Regions from separate parts of the Dactylosporangium sp. NPDC005572 genome, predicted to be linked through region 1. Evidence: riboswitches for the same ligand, from Rfam matches in the RefSeq annotation. Region 1 holds a riboswitch; the other holds the start of a gene.
The links. Region 1 has a riboswitch for thiamine pyrophosphate ahead of ABZS66_RS49245 (ECF transporter S component). Riboswitches for the same ligand answer to the same signal wherever they lie in the genome.

Region 1 (3,396 bases):
GCCGGCGTCGAGCTCGGGCAGCGGGTCGATCAGGTCCAGGCGGAACCGGCCGAGGAACAGCTCCTTGCCGAAGCTGGGCTTGCGCCACTCGGACTCGCGGCTGGCCTCGATCACCTTGCGCGCCTCGCGCTCGGTGTGGACCGTCTGGGTCGGTACCTGCTTTGCGTCGGTGGTCGCCATGCCAACCCCCAAAGGCGGGTAACGCTTGATTACAGGCCAGGTTATTACCCGCCGGTAGCCACCGCCATACATCGAGCGATGATGGCATCCGCCACAGCCCCGGGCACCTGGTCGGGAATCCAGTGGCTCACCCCGGGCAGCGGCACGAACCGGTAGTCGGCGGCCACGTGGGACGCGCACCCGCGGGCCGCCGTGGCGCCGATCGCCAGGTCGTCGTCGCTCCAGACGTACGTGGTCGGCACGTGGCACCGCCCGATGCCGATGAGGTCACCCTTCGGGTTCATCGCGCGGTACCAGTTCAGCGCGGCGGTGAGCGCGCCCGGCTCCTGCAGCGGGCGGACGTACCGGTCGACGCCCTCGGCGGTGAGGCCGGAGCCGGCGAAGAGCGCGCGCATGCGGTGCGCGTCACCCTCCAGCAGTACCTCCTCCGCCTTCCCCGGCTGGCGGAACAGCTTGATGTAGGCGGACCGCTCGCGCTGGTCGGCGTCGAACAGGTAGGCCCGGGCCGTCGCGTGCGGGTGCGGCACGGAGACCGCGGTGAGCGTCCGGACCCGCGCCGGGTGGCGCAGCGCCACGTGCCACGCGCAGATCGCGCCCCAGTCGTGCCCCACCAGGTGTACCGCCGGAATCCCCAGCTCATCCAGGACCGCCACGGCGTCGAGCGCGCACTCGGTGATCCGGTAGGCCTCGACCTCGGAGGGCCGGGCCCCGGGCGAGGTGCCCCGCTGGTCCAGCGCGTAGGTGCGCAGGCCGGCGGCGTGCAGCAGCGGCGTGACCCCGGCCCACTCGCCGCTGTGCTGGGGGAAGCCGTGCAGCAGCAGGACCGGGGGCCCGTCCGGCGGGCCGCCCTCGACGACGTCGAAGACCAGCGATCGGGCCGTGATTTTCATGACCTGAGACTACGAGGAAGGAACATTCACTGTTACCTTCGGGAAACAACTGCACATCCGACAGGGGAGCGCACAGCGCTGAGAGTGCGGCGGCCGTGGAATCCGGCACCGCAGACCCTCGAACCTGATCTGGGTAATGCCAGCGCAGGGAGCTCGGTCACCTCACGCAACGCACCACGCCGTCCACCCGGGCTGCGTGGTGTCGCGTCTCCTTCTGGTTCACCCCCGAACTAGGAGGCATCCAATGCAGACCCGTTGGCGCACCGTCGACATCGTCGTCGCCTCGATCATCGCCGTGGCGTTCGCCGCGGTCTTCTACGCCTGGAACAACCTGTGGAACGCGCTGGACGGCTGGGCCCTGCCTTGGCGCGCGCTCATCTACGGCGTGTGGCTCGTCCCCGGCGTCCTCGGCCCGCTGGTGGTCCGCAAGCCGGGCGCCGGGCTCTACACCGAGGTCGTCGCGGCCTCCGTCTCCGCGCTGTTCGGCTCGGCCTGGGGCCTGGGCGTGGTGCTGTCCGGCCTGGTCCAGGGCATCGGCGGCGAGTTCGGCTTCGCCTTCACCGGCTACCGCGGCTGGCGGCTCGGCAACGCCCTCGCCGCGGGCGCGCTGGCCGGTGCGGGCGCGGCGCTGCTCGACCTCAACGTCTACTACGGCGCGTTCAGCCTGCGCGACAAGTGGCTGTACGCGGCGATCGTGGTGGTCAGCGGGGCCGTCGTCGCCGGGGCCGGCAGCTGGTCGCTGCAGCGGTCGCTGTCGAAGACGGGCGTGCTCGACCGGTTCCCGTCGGGCCGCGAGCGAGTGGCCGTCTGAGCACCGTCGTCTTCGAGGGGTTCGGGTGGCAGCACGCCGGGCGCAAGGCCTGGGCGGTCCGCCACCTCGACCTGCGCATCGAGCACGGCGAGCGGGTGCTGCTGGCCGGCGCCTCGGGCGCGGGCAAGAGCACGCTGCTCGCCGCGCTCGCCGGCCTGCTCGCCGAGGACTCCGGCGAGCAGGAGGGCCGGGTGCTCGTCGACGGGCGCCCGGCCCGGGAGATGCGCGGCGAGACCGGGATCGTGTTCCAGGACCCGCAGACCCAGCTGGTGATGAGCCGGGCCGGCGACGACGTCGCGTTCGGGCTGGAGAACCGGGGCGTGCCCGCGGCCGAGATCTGGCCGCGGGTGGACGCGGCGCTGGCCGCGGTCGGCTTCCCCTACGGCCGGGACCGGGACACGGCCGCACTCTCCGGCGGGGAGCAGCAGCGCCTGGCGATCGCCGGCGTGCTCGCGCTGCGGCCGTCGCTGCTGCTGCTGGACGAGCCGACCGCGAACCTCGATCCGCTCGGGGCGCAGCTGGTACGGACGGCGCTGGGCAAGGTGCTCCAGGACCTCGACGCGACGATGGTGCTGGTCGAGCACCGGGTCGCCGACGCACTGCCGCTCGTGGACCGGACGGTGACGGTCGGCGACTCGCCCGCGGACGCGGTCTGGGCGCCCGGGGTGTCGCTGCCGTCGCGGCAGGCGGTCTCCGCGGCCGGCGACGTGCTGCTGCGGGCCTCCGCGTTGACGCTTCGAAATACCGCAAACGTCGTCAATGTCAATATTCGTACCGGCGAGGCGCTCGCGGTGCTCGGGCCGAACGGCGCCGGCAAGTCCACCCTCGCCCAGCACCTGGGCGGGCTCACGAAGCCGGCGTCCGGCGGGGTCGCGGCGACCCGGGCGCTGGCCGGGGACGACGCCGCGAAGCCGCCGCACCGCTGGCGGGCCGCCCGGCTGGCCCGGCGGATCGGCTCGGTGTTCCAGAACCCGGAGCACCAGTTCGTCACCGACACCGTCCGCACCGAGCTCGCTCTCGGCGGCGCGCCGGCGGCGACCGTCGACGACCTGCTCGACCGGCTGCGGCTCGCCCACCTGGCGCTCGCCAACCCGTACACGCTCTCCGGCGGCGAGCAGCGCCGGCTCAGCGTCGCCACCGCGCTCGCGGCCGCGCCGTCGGTGCTGGTGCTGGACGAGCCGACGTTCGGGCAGGACCTGCGGACGTGGCGGGAGCTCGTGGTACTGCTGGCCGATCTGCGCGACGAGGGGCGGGCGCTGGTGCTGGTCACACACGACCCGCAGCTCGTCTCGTCGCTGGGCGACCGCACGCTGGAGCTGACTTGACCGGCTGGCTGGGGCGGCGCGACGCGGTCGCCAAGCTCCTCGCCGCGACGCTGCTGACCGCGGCCGTGCTCACCACCGTCGACCCGTTCGTCACCGCCGTCGCCATCGCCTGCGAGCTGGCGCTGCTGCCGCTCACCGGCCTGTCCCCGGGCACGCTGTGGCGGCGCGGCTGGCCGCTGCTGACCTCGGC
Region 2 (3,396 bases), on a different contig from region 1:
ACCGGCCGCCTCGCCGTCGGGCAGAGGATACGACAATGCCCGTGCGGCTCGGCGGACTCCGACGCGTGCCGAATGGTCAGACGGCTCGAACGTTCTCCGCCTGGGGGCCCTTCTGGCCCTGGGTCACGTCGAACTCGACCTTCTGACCCTCGTTGAGCTCACGGTAGCCACCGCTCGCGATCGCCGAGTAGTGCACGAAGACGTCCGGGCCTCCGTTGTCCTGCTGGATGAAGCCGAAGCCCTTTTCCGAGTTGAACCATTTCACGGTACCGCTTGCCACGCGTTCCTCCTGGACAGTGTTACGCCTGATCGAGACGCGTATACCCGGCTGGTGACGACAGAAACCTGCGGGCTCCTGCCGGGTGACGTGCCGGTCAACAATGGGCGGAAGACCGGAAGCCGCCCCGTAGATCCGTCATGCTTGATCGATGATGAGTCGGGTCGGGCAGGCGTTGGCCGAGCTACGCCATGAGGTGACGACACCGGGCACCGGCCTGGACCGGCTCCGCCTCGTCGAGGTGCCGTCAGTACCCGAGGTACGGCTGTATCTGGCTGAGGACGCCATCGTGTGGTGGGCCAGGATGGAGGCGCAGGCCGGTGCGAAGCTACCGCCTCCGTTCTGGTCTTCCGCGTGGGCCGGGGGCAAGGCGATCGCCCGATATGTCCTGGACCATCCGGCGGCAGTGGCCGGCCGGCGGGTCCTGGATCTGGCTGCCGGCTCCGGCCTGGTCGCCATCGCGGCAGGAAAGGCCGGCGCGGCCGCGGTAACCGCGAACGACGTCGACCCGTACGCGGTCGCCGCGATCACACTCAATGCGAAAGTCAACGCCGTGCTCGTCACCGAGTGCCTCGCGGACCTGCTCGACGGGGACGGCGGCGACGCCGAGACGGTCCTGGCCGGTGACATCTTCTACACCGGGCCCATGGCTCAGCGCGTGCTGGCCTTCCTGGAACGCGTTGCGGCGCGCGGCGCCCAGGTGCTCGTGGGTGATCCGGGCCGGGAACACCTGCCCCGCGACCGCATGCAGACCGTCGCCACGTACCAGCTGCCGCTCGGGGACGGTTTCGCAGACGCCCAACTGACCCAGATGAGCGTGCTGCGCCTGCGCCGGTAGCACAACGATGCCTCTTTCGCTCACCCTCCATCGGCGCGCCGCCGGCGTAGCTTGGGCGGTAGGCCTACGAGACGTGCGGGAGAGCCCAGCTGGATGACAGTTGAGCTGAGAGGTTGAACGACCGAAAGGCCGAACGGCGATCCCCACTACCTGATCCGGGCAATGCCGGCGAAGGGAAACCGCCTCGTAGGTCTTTTGGCTGCCCGCCAGCCGGCCCGCGGTGCGGACGAGGCAGGGGATCCCGATGACCACCGGCCCCGCAGCGGGGTACGAGTTGCTGCCGCACACCGCCGACGTCATGCTCACGGCGTGGGCGCCGACCGCCGAGGAATGCATCGAGGCGGCGGTCCGGGCACTCGTCGCCTGCTTCGCCGACGTCCGTGCGGTCGGACCGGCCCGCCTGGTCGGCTTCGCCTGCGAGCCGGCACCCGACGACGAGCTCCTGGTGGAGGTGCTGGAGGAGGCCATCTACCTGCTCGACACCGAGGACGTGGTGCCGGTCCAGGTAGCGCTCGCCCGGACCGCGCGGGGCGGCCTGGCCGGTGACTTCGGCGTCATCGCGCGCTCGGACGTCCCGCTGGTGGGCCCGTTGCCGAAGGCGGTCACCCGTCACGGGTTACGGTTCGCACGGCACGGCGGTCTGTGGCGCTGTGCGGCCGTCATCGACGTGTGAACCGCTGCGATCCGCGCCGGCTCAGCCCTTCACAACACCGACCGGCACGAGCCGGGCCACCGGGTCGGCGAGACGGGCCCGCCGGCACGTCTCGACCACCTCGTCCACGTCCTTGTACGCCTCCGGCGCCTCCTCGGCCAGCCCACGGGCGCTCGCGCCGCGGACCAGGACGCCGGCGGCGGCCAGCTCGCGACGGACCGCCTCGACGGGGGCCTGCCGGACGACGGCGTGCCGGCTGAGAGTGCGTCCGGCGCCGTGGCACGCGGAGTGGAACGCCTGCCCACCGGCCACACCGACGAGCACATACGAGGCGGTACCCATGGAGCCCGGCACCAGCACCGGCTGGCCCACCGACCGGATCGCGTCCGACAGTTCAGGGTGGCCGGGTGGGAAGGCCCGTGTGGCGCCCTTCCGGTGTACGCACAGCTCCCGGGCCACCCCGTCCACGGTGTGCGTCTCCAGCTTGGCGAGGTTGTGCGACACGTCGTACAGCAGCCGCAGCTCCCCCAGGCCGGCATCGCGGAAGCAGCGCCGGGCGGCGTGGGTGAGCAGTTGCCGGTTCGCGCGGCCGTAGTTGGCGGCCGCGGCCATCGCGGCCAGGTAGCGCCGGCCCTCCGCAGACGCCACCGGGGCGCAGGCCAGCTGCGGATCGGGCACCCGGATGCCGTACCCGTCCATCGCGGACAGCATGACGCGGACGTGGTCGGAGCAGATCTGATGGCCCAGTCCCCGCGACCCGCAGTGGATCATCAGGCAGAGCAGGCCCGGCCGCAGGCCGACCGCGCCGGCCACCCGCTCGTCGTAGACGTGGTCGACCGCCTGGACCTCCAGGAAGTGGTTGCCCGAGCCGAGGCTGCCCACCTGGCCCCTGCCCCGGGCCAGCGCCCGCGGACCCAGGGCGCCGGGGTCGGCACCGGCAACCGCACCACCGTCCTCGCAGAAGGTCAGATCCGCCGGTACCCCGAACCCTCGCTCGACCGCATACGCCGAGCCACCGAGCAGGATCTCGTCCAGCTCGGTCGGGCGGACGGACGGCAGCACGCCGCCGCGGCCCATGCCCCGCGGCGTCGCCGCCCCGAGCAGATCCATCAGGCGTCCCAGGTGCGGCGCCGCGTCGGCACGGGTCACGGTCGAGGTGAGCAGCCGCACGCCGCATGAGATGTCGAAGCCCACCCCACCCGGGGAGATCACCCCGCCACGGGCCGGGTCGGTGGCCGCGACCCCACCGATCGGGAACCCGTATCCCCAGTGGATGTCCGGCATGGCGTACGACGCCTCGACGATGCCGGGCAGCGTCGCCACGTTCGCCACCTGCTGTAACGCCTGATCCCCCGGCGCGTCCGGCAGCAGGCGCGCGGTGGCGAAGACCACCCCGGGCACCCGCATCGCCCCGACCGGCTCGATGCGCCACCGGCAGACCCCGGCCGGCATGACACTGACCATGACGTTCTCCTCGACACTTCCGGCGGACCGCTTCGTCCGCCGACCGGCAGCGGCGTGCCCACGGCGCTGCCGGTCGTTCCGGTTGTCTCCCTCCATTCTGGTCCGCGTTCCGGTCCGCACCCGCTCGCAGAGCGCCGGCCGGCCAATCTGCGGCAGCTGCGGTGG

Region 2: linked by a shared signal. The riboswitch ahead of ABZS66_RS21145 (archease) and the one ahead of ABZS66_RS49245 (ECF transporter S component) in region 1 are both predicted to bind thiamine pyrophosphate.

The regions. Positions count from the first base shown of each region.
Region 1 covers NZ_JBEXCY010000197.1:2,934-6,329, forward strand. The annotation lists gene ABZS66_RS49235 (acyl-CoA dehydrogenase family protein) at 1-180, opposite strand, end outside; gene ABZS66_RS49240 (alpha/beta hydrolase) at 225-1,070, opposite strand; TPP riboswitch at 1,123-1,239, shown strand; gene ABZS66_RS49245 (ECF transporter S component) at 1,315-1,881, shown strand; gene ABZS66_RS49250 (ABC transporter ATP-binding protein) at 1,878-3,206, shown strand; gene ABZS66_RS49255 (energy-coupling factor transporter transmembrane component T) at 3,203-3,396, shown strand, end outside.
Region 2 covers NZ_JBEXCY010000040.1:49,588-52,983, forward strand. The annotation lists gene ABZS66_RS21135 (cold-shock protein) at 77-280, opposite strand; gene ABZS66_RS21140 (50S ribosomal protein L11 methyltransferase) at 432-1,115, shown strand; TPP riboswitch at 1,183-1,309, shown strand; gene ABZS66_RS21145 (archease) at 1,360-1,788, shown strand; gene ABZS66_RS21150 (RtcB family protein) at 1,810-3,231, opposite strand.